3 regions of the Rhizobium sp. 10N414 genome follow, and region 1 is predicted to be linked to each of the others. Evidence: predicted binding sites of a transcription regulator. Region 1 holds the regulator's gene; each other region holds the start of a gene.
The links. Region 1 encodes PhoB, which activates phosphate uptake and scavenging genes when phosphate is short. Its sites were predicted from a motif close to TGTCATNNANCTGTCAT; they were not measured.
Positions count from the first base shown of each region.

Region 1 (4,171 bases):
CCTTGACGCCGAGCAGCAGCCCCTCGCCCTTGATATCCTCGATGATATCAGGATAGCGATCCTTGAGCGAGGCCAGCCCTTGGCGGAATACCAGCGAGACGTCACGCACCTGCTGCAGGAAGCCCTCCGCGAGGATCACGTCGAGCACGGCACTGCCAACTGCCATGGCGAGCGGATTGCCGCCATAAGTGGAGCCATGCGTGCCGGCCTTCATGCCGGAAGCGGCCTCTGCCGTGGCAAGGCAGGCTCCGAGCGGGAAGCCGCCGCCGATGCCCTTGGCAACCGCCATGATATCGGGGGTAGCGCCTGACCACTCATGCGCAAAGAGCTTGCCCGTGCGGCCCATGCCGGTCTGCACTTCATCGAAAATCAGCAGCAGACCATGCTCGTCGCAGATCGCGCGAAGTGCCTTCAGGAACTCGTTCGTCGCCGGGCGGACGCCGCCTTCCCCCTGAATAGGTTCGATGAGGATCGCGGCCGTTTCATTTGTGATGGCGCTGCGGACTGCATCGAGATCACCGAACGGCACCTGATCGAAGCCAGGCGCCTTGGGACCGAAGCCTTCGAGGTATTTCTCCTGGCCACCGGCGGCAATCGTCGCCAGCGTACGGCCATGGAAGGCGCCTTCAAAGGTGATAATATGGAACCGCTCGGGATGGCCCTTGGAAAACTGATAGCGGCGCGCGGTCTTGATCGCGCATTCCAAGGCTTCCGCGCCGGAGTTCGTGAAGAACACCTTATCGGCGAAGGTCGCATCGGTCAGCCGCTTTGCCAGTGTTTCCTGACCCGGGATCTCATAGATGTTGGACAGATGCCAGACCTTGTCGGCCTGCTCCTTCAGCGCGCCAACCACATGCGGATGGCTGTGGCCAACGGAGGTGACGGCAACGCCCGCGCCGAAATCAAGATATCGCTCGCCCGTTTCGCTGATCAGCCACACGCCTTCTCCTCGCTCGAACCGCAGCGGGGCACGAGAGTAGGTGTCGTAAAGCGCGGCTTCAGCCATGGCGCGATCTCCTATCAGCAATCATCAGCAGCCGGACTCCGGCTAAGGAAAGCAGGTCCGGAAAATTAAAAATGCCGCCTTTCGGCGGCGAGCAGCACTATTTACTTTTCGCACTGCAATGTCAACAAAACTGAGGTTTCGCTGCATGCGTCAAGCAGCCATCCCGAGGCGCTCGACCTATCAACAACTATGTTGCATAAATGACTCTCACGCCCAGCAAGTTGGGGAAAACTTGAAAATCGATTCCCCGAGATTCAACCGACTCTTGTCACGGAGTCGGCCTCACACTAGGTTAAAACTCAATTACTAGGCTGCATGCGGCGGAACTAGTCACCAAAATTTGAGTAAGCGTTTCTTGCCTCGGATACGTCCGTGGCAACGGTGAAGGATTCTGCCTACACCAACGCTAATAAGGCGGAGACAGGGGCATGAACTGGACAGACGAGCGCGTTGAAAAACTGAAGAAGCTGTGGTCCGAAGGCCTGAGCGCCAGCCAGATCGCAGCACAACTTGGCGGTGTAAGTCGTAACGCCGTCATTGGTAAAGTCCATCGTTTGAGTCTGCCCGGCCGTGCCAAGGCCGGCGGTTCGACGACCACCGTCAGAACCCCCAAGCGCACGACTTCGGCGCCCCGCGCCACGAACTACGCCTCGCGGATCACCACACGCACCGTTACCCGCCAACAGGGCGCGACGATGCTCAAGGAAGAGATCGAAATCGATACGGTGGAGGAAGTCCGCTTCCGTCCGGCCGCAAATGTAATCGTTCCGATTTCTCGCCGCCTTGGCCTCACCGAGCTCACCGAGCGCACCTGCAAGTGGCCGGTCGGCGATCCGCTCAATGACGACTTCCACTTCTGCGGTTGCGAGTCCCCGGACTCTTCCCCGTATTGCACGTATCATCAGCGCATGGCCTACCAGCCGGTCAACGAGCGCCGCAAGGCCGCTAACCGGGTCGCCTGACCCGGAAGCCGGATAAGGAATAAAGAAAACGGGCCCTCGCGGGCCCGTTTTTCGTTGTAAGGGAAAGACCTCTCAGGCTCTCGCCTGAAAGGATCAGGCTTCCATCGAATAGCCGGCACCGCGCACGGTGCGGATGACGTCCTGCATGTTGGGCAAGTTCAAAGCCTTGCGCAGGCGGCCGACATGGACGTCAACAGTACGCTCGTCGACATAGATGTCGTGACCCCAGACGCCGTCGAGCAACTGCGAGCGCGAGAAGACGCGGCCGGGCGATGCCATCAAGAACTCGAGAAGGCGGAATTCGGTCGGGCCGAGGCGGACTTCGCGGCTCTTGCGGTGAACGCGGTGCGTCTCGCGATCCAGCTCGATATCGCCGCACTTCAGCAGCGTCGAGAGCACCTCGGGCTTGGCACGACGCAGCATCGCCTTGACGCGAGCGACAAGCTCCGGCGTCGAGAACGGCTTGACGACGTAATCGTCAGCACCGGTCGAGAGGCCGCGAACCCGTTCGCTTTCCTCGCCACGGGCGGTCAGCATGATGATCGGCAGGCGCTCGGTTTCCGGCCGCATGCGCAGGCGGCGGCAGAGCTCGATGCCAGACACGCCCGGCAACATCCAATCGAGGATGAGAAGGTCCGGCGTGCGTTCCTGAAGCCGGATCTCGGCCTCGTCGCCGCGCAGGATGGTATCGACCTCAAAGCCTTCGGCCTCAAGGTTATAGCGGAGAAGCACGCTCAGCGCTTCTTCGTCTTCAACGACAGCTACTTTAGGGATCATTCGTTTCGGTCTCCTGGGGGCGCGGTCGCGGAATGACTATTCAGTGACTGCGCCGACGGTGTTGGCGGTATCGTCCTTCGGACGTTCGCCTTCCGGCTGGGCACCGGTGGCCATGTAGTAGATCGTTTCGGCAATGTTGGTGGCGTGGTCGCCGATGCGCTCGATGTTCTTGGCGCAGAACAGAAGATGCGTGCAGCTGGTGATGTTGCGCGGATCTTCCATCATGTAGGTGAGCATTTCACGGAACAGCGAGGTGTACATCGCGTCGATTTCCTCGTCGCGCTCACGGACCGATTTTGCTTTGTCGGCAGCACGGCTCGTGTAGACGTCGAGGACTTCCTTGAGTTGGACGAGGGCGAGCTCGGACAGGTGCTCGAGGCCGCGGGCGAGCTTGCGCGGCACGCCGGCGCTCTGTACGGCAATGACGCGCTTGGCAGTGTTCTTGCCCAGGTCGCCGACGCGCTCCAGGTCTGCCGCGATGCGGATGGAGCCCATGATCTCGCGAAGATCGGCCGCCATGGGCTGGCGGCGGGCGATCGTGACGATCGCCTTGTCGCCGATCTCGCGCTCCGCGTGGTCGAGGATCACATCGTCCGAGATGACCTTCTGGGCAAGAGCCGTATCGCCGTTTACGAGCGCGCGTACGGCATCCGAGACCATCTGCTCGGCCAAGCCGCCCATTTCCGAGATACGGCGGGACAGGAACTTCAAATCATCGTCGTAGGCAGAAAAGATATGTGTCGATGCCATAGGGCTCATCCTTGAATATCGTAAGTGCTACCGAGACGGCCGATCAACCGAAGCGGCCCATGATGTAGTCCTGGGTGCGCGGATCGTCCGGGTTGGTGAACATCTTGTCGGTGTCATTCTCCTCGACGAGGTTGCCAAGGTGGAACATGGCTGTGCGCTGCGAAACACGGGCGGCCTGCTGCATCGAGTGCGTCACGATGACAATCGTGTAGTTCTCGCGGAGCTCGTGGATGAGCTCCTCGACCTTGGCCGTTGCAATCGGATCGAGTGCCGAGCATGGCTCGTCCATCAGGATGACTTCGGGGCTGACGGCGACGGCGCGGGCGATGCAGAGGCGCTGCTGCTGACCACCGGAAAGACCGGTGCCAGCTTCGTGAACGCGATCCTTCACCTCATTCCAGAGGCCGGCGCGCTGCAGGCTGTGTTCGACGATCTGGTCCATGTCGGCCTTCGACTTGGCGAGCCCATGGATACGCGGACCGTAGGCGACGTTTTCGTAGATCGTCTTCGGGAACGGGTTGGGCTTCTGGAACACCATGCCTACACGCGCGCGAAGCTCCACAACGTCGATATCCGGATCGTAGATATCTTCGCCATCGAGCGTGATCTTGCCAGTGACGCGGCAACCGTCGATCGTGTCGTTCATGCGGTTCAGGCTGCGCAGGAAGGTGGACTT
Region 1 is NZ_JBFTIN010000001.1:141,289-145,459, forward strand. Features, by position in the region: gene AC1DE4_RS00740 (aspartate aminotransferase family protein) at 1-1,006, opposite strand, end outside; gene AC1DE4_RS00745 (GcrA family cell cycle regulator) at 1,435-1,968, shown strand; gene phoB (phosphate regulon transcriptional regulator PhoB) at 2,062-2,745, opposite strand; gene phoU (phosphate signaling complex protein PhoU) at 2,782-3,495, opposite strand; gene pstB (phosphate ABC transporter ATP-binding protein PstB) at 3,539-4,171, opposite strand, start outside.

Region 2 (4,171 bases), 290 kb from region 1:
TCGGGGCGCCCATCAGAACGCTCATGCCATGCTCGTGCGACGCCTTGGCGGCGTCGAAGCTGGTCGGGAATTCGGCAAGGCGAACGCCGTTCTCGATAGCCTCGTCGACATGGGCGAGCGTCGCGTCGTCGTGGCTGGCGACGGTGATGCCGCGCTCGGCGCAGACCTTGGAAATGGCCGTGCGGTGCGGCGTGGAATTGCGGTCAGATTCGGACACGCGACGATCGACGAACTTGGCGAACTCCGCATCGGAGAGACCGCGCTTCTTCTGGTAGTAGAAGATGTACTGGTCCATCGTCTGGAACTGCCGCTGTCCGGGCGCGTGGTCCATCAGCGAGACAAGACGGACATAGGGATCGTTCTCGAAATCGGCGAAGTGCTGCAGCACGTTGTCGGCAGAGACCTCGCAGCGCAGGTGAAGCAGGTGCTCTGCACGCAGGCGGCCCTCCTGCTCGGCCTTCTGGATCGCATCGGCCATCTCGCGCATCTCGCCATGCTCGAAGCCGCCGTCCTCGTCAGCGCCCATGCGCAGGCAGTCGAAAACCGTGGTGATGCCTGAGGTGACGATCTGTGCGTCGTGCGCCTGGATCGCCGCCGTCTTGTGCCAGCGCAGGCCGGGACGCGGCGAATAGTGACCTTCCAGATGGTCGGTGTGCAGTTCGACGAGACCCGGGATCAGATAATCGCCTTCGAAATCCTCACCCACGCGGGAACTGCCCGTCGAGATATCGGCGATCTTGCCATCGCGGACGAGGACCGATCCTTCAACGATCTCATTCTCGAGAACGATGCGGGCATTTGAGAAGACTGTTTCTTTGGTCATCGAATATGGTCTTTCAATTTTTAGCGCCGGCGAGCGGCCACCAGGAATGGGCTTTGAACGGCGCGCCCCGCGCCTCCTCGACGAAAACGGCAAGGCCACTAATGGGGAGCGGGCGGCCGATAAAGGCGGCGAAACGCTCCGCCAGAATGGCCTTCATCACGCCTGCACGCTCCTGCGGCACCTGGCCGGTCAGCGTCATGTGGAACCCGAAATCATCCATCACATAGGGATAGCCCCAGCGCAACAGATTGGCCCTCTGGCTTTCGCTCAGTTTCTCCGGGTTGCGGCGCGCTATATCCGCATCCGACAACGCGGCGCGAAACGGTTCGAAGGATTTTACCACCGTGGCGGCGAAATCCTGAAGCGGCGGATGCAGAAAAGCGGGCACCAGCGCAAAGAATTTACCCAACTGCCCAAGCACCAGCTCGGGAATCTCAAAGGCGGACGTGCGGGCGGCGAAATCCTCGACCACCTGGATCAGGTCCTTTTCGGTGACGGAGGCGGCCAGATGGAACGGTGCCTTGATCGTCGCGTGGAAAGCGTAGCGGCGAGGATCGGCTGTCAGTTCGAACTGCTCGGCGGCTGGCAGGTCCGGACAATCGGGAGCCGGATAAATTTTGCCGGTGAAGGCATCGCGGCCGAGCCAGAGCGCGGCCGTGCCGTTCAAGGGGTCATCCTTCGGCGGCGTGAAATAGAGTGCGTAGCGCAAGGCTCTTATCCTGGGAATCGTTCGGAGTGCGGTCGCAGTCTTCAGTGATTTGACCACGACCGCAAGCTGGCTTCCGGCTAAAAGATTTCCGTGACAGAATGATGATGGTCCTGAACGATCCCGCGCTTTTTCAGTGGGCCTTGGTCCCCATCAGACGGTGACGCAGGGCGTTCGACGCCATGTCGAACAGGAACACGACGATCAGGATCAGCAGCACCATGTAGGCGACGTTTTCCCAGTTCGCGTTGGTGCGCATCGCTTCCCACAGCTTGAGACCGATGCCGCCAGCACCAACCGCGCCGATGATCGTCGCGCCGCGTACGTTCGATTCCCACTGGTAGAGCGTCTGGCTGACGAAGACCGGGACGATCTGCGGGATGATGCCGTAGCGATGGGTGAGCACGGTGGAGGCACCGGTCGACTTGATGCCTTCGCGCGGCTTGTTGTCGACGTTTTCCAGGCCCTCGGAATAGAGCTTACCGAGCGTGCCCGTTTCCGTGAGGAAAATCGCGCCGGAGCCGGCCAAGGGACCGGGACCGAAGGCGCGGGTCAGAAAGAGCGCCCAGATCAACATGTCGACCGAGCGCAGGAAATCAAAGAACCGCTTCAGGACCTGGTTCAGGACCTTGTTCGGGGTGATATTGCGCGCAGCCAGAAAGGCCAGCGGGAAAGCAAGCAACGCGCCGAGCAGCGTTCCCAGAAAGGCCATCACGATGGTCTGGAACAGCTTGGTCCAGACGTCGCCATGCTGCCAGGCGCTGTTGTGCCAGATATTATCGAAGGCAAGCGACAGGTTGGACTGACCGGGCTTCAGGTCCGGACCCGAAACGATCAGGCTGATAACCTCGGTCGCTGGCTTGTCGAAGAACGGCGACTGCGTGTCGAAGACAAAATTCGCCCAACCGAGGAAGCGCTTGCGGACTTTCACGCGATCGACCGAGATGCTGACATCGCCGGCGAATCCGAGATCGGCAAGGACGTTGTCATCGTAGACCGTCATCCAGGCCGGGACCGGGCCCACGACCTTCGGGGCGCCGCTGGAGAAGTCCACCGGCACGCTGATGCCATGGGCAGTGACAACCGTTTCCTTGCTGGAGATCGTGACCGTGCGGCTTGTGCCCCTGACGGAGGCTGTGAGGCTGCCATCGGGATTGCTCACAACCCAGTCGGGATGCGGATCGTCGCCGAGCGGCGAGAAGCGCGGATACTTGACCGTAATGCCATCATCACCGATGCGGAACTCAGGCTGCACGTCATAGCTGACCCATTGGCTGAGATAGAGGCCGACGCGCTCCCAGTGAGCTTCGGCAAGCAGCTTCGGCAGGTCGAAGAACCAGGTCGCGTAAAGCGCATAGACGAGAGTCGCGATCACGATCATCAGGCCGCCGAAGCGCTGCTTGAAGGACCGTTTGAAATATTCCGGATAGCGCTGCTCGATCTCGTGCATCCGGTTGGCGTCGATCACCGTCATGGCGGACCTCAATGCTGCAAAAGGAAGGCGTGCTCGCCGACGAGGCGGCGGCGCAGCCATGCGGAGAACTGGTCGACCGCAACGATGGTGATGAAAAGCAGGAGAACGAGCGCCATCGTCTTGGCGCCGAATCCACGCGAAATGGAGAGCTTCAGCTCCTCGCCGATACCGCCGCCGCCGACCGCGCCGATGATGGTGGAGGCGCGGACGTTGATCTCGAGGCGAAGGAGTGCGTAGGAAACGAAGTTCGGCATGACCTGCGGCAGGGCAGCGAAGCGGACACGCTCCGACCAGCTGGCGCCGACGGCTTTCATGCCTTCATCCGGCTTCATGTCGATGTTTTCGACGACCTCATAGAAGAGTTTGCCGAGCGCCCCGATAGTGTGCAGGCTGACCGCGATGATCGCGGCAACCGGACCGATCGACAGGATGGCCGAAAACAGGCCGGCGATGACGATCTCGGGGAAGGCACGTAGGAATTCCGTCAGACGCTTGGCGACGATGCGCAGCGGATTGGATGGTGCCAGATTGCGGGCCACGAGAAAGCTCAGCGGCACGGCGAAAATGAAGCCGATCAGGGTGGAGACGAGCGCGACATTGATCGTGATGATCATCAGCTCGAAATATTCGGGGATATAGAAACCGCCCCAGACATAAACCCGGCCCTCGGCGAAATTGTACTCCTCGCCGGTCTTCTGGATCGGGCTTGCGACATCGAACAGGGCGCGCCAGACGTCATTCCAATCCTTGGGAATGAGCCAGCTCAGAAAATCGAAGAGATGCGGCAGGCGCTCGAAGAAATGGCCGGCATTGCTTTCGTCCGCGAACCGTACCGAGGCGACAAAGGCAGCCAGCAGGATCACCAGCCCGAGACCGGTATAGAGGCGACGGCGGGCCACCATCTTGCTCCAGGCGTCACCGATTTCACTTGCGCTTTGCTGGACGGCGGGCGCTTGGGCGTTGGGATCGGCAAAAGTCATGAAGGGTGTCCGCTTTCTTCGCAGGAAAAAGGGCGGCTTGTGACGGCCGCCCTCCAACTGTCAGCATCGATCAACCGCCGATGGCAGCCTTACGAGCGTCGATGATGGCGTTGTAGAAGTCAGCCTGAACCTTGGTGTAGCCCTGGTAGTCGCCGCCTTCGATGGCTGCGAAGCACTTGGCATCCTTT
Region 2 is NZ_JBFTIN010000001.1:433,381-437,551, forward strand. Features, by position in the region: gene AC1DE4_RS02160 (alpha-D-ribose 1-methylphosphonate 5-triphosphate diphosphatase) at 1-823, opposite strand, end outside; gene AC1DE4_RS02165 (DUF1045 domain-containing protein) at 837-1,532, opposite strand; gene phnE (phosphonate ABC transporter, permease protein PhnE) at 1,663-3,003, opposite strand; gene phnE (phosphonate ABC transporter, permease protein PhnE) at 3,012-3,983, opposite strand; gene phnD (phosphonate ABC transporter substrate-binding protein) at 4,054-4,171, opposite strand, start outside.
Region 2: a site for PhoB is predicted at 1,623-1,639, ahead of AC1DE4_RS02165 (DUF1045 domain-containing protein). Genes of this name have one in related genera too.

Region 3 (4,171 bases), 120 kb from region 1:
AGATATGGCGGCCTATGCCCGCGAACTTTCCGGCCGCCGCGATCCCATCGCCTCGACGCTGGCGAGCCTCTACGAACGCGTTCGCCGCCGTCCAAAGCGGGTGGTTTTTGCCGAGGCCGAAGAAGAGCAGGTCATGCGTGCGGCAATGTCCTACGCAAACCAGGAGCTCGGCACGGCGATCCTGCTCGGCCGCGAAGACCTGATCCACCAGACCGCCGAGCGCGCCGGCATCGACCTCAATCGGCCGGGGCTGGAAATCGTCAACGCACGTATCTCCACCCGCGTCGAAACTTATATCGACTACCTCTATGCGCGCCTGCAGCGCAAAGGCTACCTGCATCGTGACGCACAGCGTCTGATCCATCAGGATCGCAACCACTTCGCCGCTTGCATGGTGGCGCTTGGTGACGCCGATGGGATGGTTACTGGTATCACCCGCAACTATTCGACGGCCCTGGAAGATGTGCGCCGCTGCATCGACATGAAACCCGGCCATCGGGTCATCGGCGTATCGATCGCGCTGTGCCGCGGCCGGACGGTGTTCGTCGCCGATACAGCGGTTCACGATATGCCGAACGCCGAGGAGCTCGCCGATATCGCTGTCGAGGCCGCAGGCTTTGCGCGCCGCATGGGCTATCAGCCGCGCGTCGCCATGCTTGCCTATTCGACCTTCGGTCATCCATCGGGCGAACGCTCCGAGCGTGTGCGCGAGGCGGTGAAAATCCTCGACAAGCGCCGCCTCGATTTCGAGTATGACGGCGAGATGGCGGCCGACGTGGCGCTGAACCGCAAGGTCATGGAGCAGTATCCGTTCTGCCGCCTGTCCGGCCCGGCCAACGTGCTCGTCATGCCGGCCTTTCACTCAGCCTCGATCTCCACGAAGATGCTGCAGGAGCTTGGCGGTTCGACTGTCATCGGCCCGATCCTCGTCGGCCTCGACAAGGCCGTTCAGATCACTTCGATGGGCGCAAAGGATTCCGACATCGTCAACATGGCGGCGATCGCCGCCTATACGGCTGGATCGTGAAATAAAAACGGAGCGGGAGGCATCCTCCCGCTCCGTCTTCCATCTGCTTGAAAGTCAGCTCGCGAAACGACCGGCGTCGGCGCCGTAGTAGTTCAGGTAGCGATCGGAAATGCTGGCGATCGGCAACACGATCAGGACATCCGTCGTATTGAAGGCCTTGTCGACCACGGCGGTCGAACCGACCATGGCGCCGAGGCGCAGGTAACCCTTGATCAACGGCGGCAGTGCCATCAGCGCCCGCTTCGGGTTGATGGCTTCGGCCGGCATCAGATCCATGTCGCGCGCAAGGTGCGGAAGAGCGGCGACGGCCCACTCATCCTTCGCGGCGACGTTGTGATGCAGGAAGGACAGTGCCAGCGCATGGCTTTCCGGGTGGATGCCCGGGAAGGAGGCGCAACCGAACATGGCGCCCATGCCATGCTTCAGCGCATAGGCCCAGTTGCCCTGCCACAGAAGCTCGACCGTGCGCTTGGTGCGGTAGTCGGGCAGCACACAGGAGCGGCCGAGTTCCATGAACCGTTTGTCCGGATGGCGAGCAAGCAGCTCGTCGATGGCGAATTCCGAAGCCGAGTAAAAGCCGCCGTTCGCCATCGCGACTTCCTGTCGCAGCAGGCGATAGGTGCCGACGATCTGGTCCTCGCCGTCACCCTCGATCGAGCGGTCGAGCACGAGCAAATGATCGCAGAACGTGTCGTAGGAATCGAAATCGCGCTTGCGGCGCATGGCCTCCGGCGAAAGCTGTGCCCCCATTTCTTCGACGAAGACGCGGAAGCGGACGGCCTGGGCGGCATCGATCTCGCTGGCCGTTCGGGCAAGGCGAGTTTCGAGATTGCCGATGCGGCCGAGAACGTCGCCTTCCTTTAGCGCAAGCGTGGTCGATGGCCGGGGGGTCTCGGCGACAGCGTCACAGTTGAGGGCGTCTGCTGACATGGCGATTCTCCCGTTGCCGGCTTTTGACACGCCATAAAACACTTATATGCGACAGGAAAGTGACATCATATAGCCGCCATACGCAAGAAGCGTGCCGGTTATTTGATGGCTACCGCGCTTCCACGCGGCGGGCCGAAAGCGCAGCAACAGCTTGGACTTCCGTCAGCAACCTTATCGGGTCAACCGGCTTTACCATGACGCGGTTTGCACCATTCAGCAAGACTTGTCTACGGGATTCATCGCGCTTGTCGGCGGTGAGCACGAGGATCGGAACAGGCGGAAGATCGAGCCGGCGTTCGTGCCCGCGTAGCCGGCCAAGCATGTCGATGCCGTCGCCTCCTGGCATGGAAAGGTCGCTGATGACAATGTCAGGGCGCACGCTTCCCTCCGACAGCGCGGCGTCGAGCAGCGTCTCGAAGTGCTCGACGTGCTCGACGGTATGACCGGCTTTTTCGAGCATGGCGCGAATGAGCATCGCGTTGATCGGGTCGTCTTCCGCCAGCAGGATACGCAGCCCACTCTGGATTCCCGCTTCCGGAATGGCAACGCTGAAACCGGGCTGGTTATCGTTCAACGCATCGCGCTTCTCCATGCCGCGCATCCGTCCACGCAGCACGTCGATCAGCGATTGCTCGCGCAGCGGCCGTATCAGCCACGCGTCGAATAGGTCGAGCGGATGGGCGTTGCGCTCCTCGGGGTTGACCAGGAAGATTTTGCGCAGTCCCAGTGCCGCGATTTCAGCACGGTCGGCAAGGTGCTCGGCGAACTCCGTCGACATCCGGTGGTCGACGATGATGTCGGTTGGCCTGCGGTCGCCCGCAGCCATGGCGAGCAACATGTCATGGGCGCTCGCACCGTCGGTGACCAGGTGGCAATCGCCGCCGAGCGTTGCGATCGTCTCCGATATCGCTTTGCGCGCCGAACCGGCCGGTGCCAGCAGCAGCACGACGCTGCCTGCAAGCACGGCCTTGTGGCGACTGCGGCGTTCCTCCGGAATGGCGATCGGAAAGCGGATGCTGAACTCGCTACCGGCTCCCTTTTCGCTTGTCACCGTAAGTGTGCCGCCAAATTCGCGCATGATGCGGGCGGAGATGGAGAGACCAAGCCCTGTCCCGGCGCTCTTCTCGACCAGCGTTCCGCCCTGCTCGAATTCGCCGAAGATGCGGTTTTGTTCTTCCTCGGTCATGCCGGGGCCGGTGTCGGTGACACTGATCAGCACGTTGTTCGCCTGCAGCGATGCCTGGACGAAAACGCCGCCCGCCTGCGTGAATTTCACGGCGTTGCCGATCACGTTGAACAGGATCTGACGCAGGCGCGCCGGATCGAAGCTCATCATGTCTGGAAGGTCGGAGGATACCGTTGTCCCAATCTCGATGCCCTTTTCATGGGCGCGGTGGGCCAGCATTTCGACGACGCTTTCAAGGAGTTTGCGCAGCGATTCTGCGCGGGGGCGCAATTGGAAACGACCGACCTCGATGGTCGAGAAGTCTAGGAGGTCCTCGACCAGCTGCGTCAGCGCATAGCCGGATTGGCGGATGCCCGTCAGATAGTTCTGCTGTTCCTGCGTCAGCCGTGTCTCGGTCAGCAGATGCGTCATGCCGAGGATGCCGGACAGCGGAGTGCGGATTTCATGGCTGACCGTGGCAAGCAGGCGTGATTTGGCTGCGCTGTTGTACTCGGCCTTCTGCCGGGCCTCCTCGCGGGCTTGTGCGGTCAGCCGTTCGTCGGTGATATCGCGAGCGATGCTCTGCAGCAGGAGCCGTCCGTCGGCGGGGTCGCGGGTAACGACGTCACGCCAGAAAAAGATGCGTTGGCCTTCCGGCGTCGAGATCTCCACCTCGAAGCGATGCGGTGCCGAGCCCGGTCGAAAGGCGATGCCAATCTCCTCACACGTCAGTCCCTCTGGATTGAGCCTGCCGGTCAGCCGACGAAATGCCTCGTTGGCGCCAACGATGCGCCGATCCATGTTCCGTGTGACGGTAATGTCGCCAAGCGCGTCGTGGATCTCCGCAAAGAGAGCCGCCCTCTGGCTCCATGCGGATGAAACGCCGGTGAGGTGTTTCCGCAACGGGCGTTGTCTGGTGGTTGCGAGCATCGCGAGCAGGACAACGAAGGACAGCGCGGCAACGCCGAGCCCCACCGATGGCAGCAGAGGGCCGCCCGCCTGCGCCACGACAACAAGGAGAAAGCCGCCAACAAGGCCGAGACCGCCCA
Region 3 is NZ_JBFTIN010000001.1:262,349-266,519, reverse strand. Features, by position in the region: gene AC1DE4_RS01335 (NADP-dependent malic enzyme) at 1-1,027, shown strand, start outside; gene olsB (l-ornithine N(alpha)-acyltransferase) at 1,082-1,957, opposite strand; gene AC1DE4_RS01325 (hybrid sensor histidine kinase/response regulator) at 2,067-4,171, opposite strand, start outside.
Region 3: a site for PhoB is predicted at 2,006-2,022, ahead of olsB (l-ornithine N(alpha)-acyltransferase). Genes of this name have one in related genera too.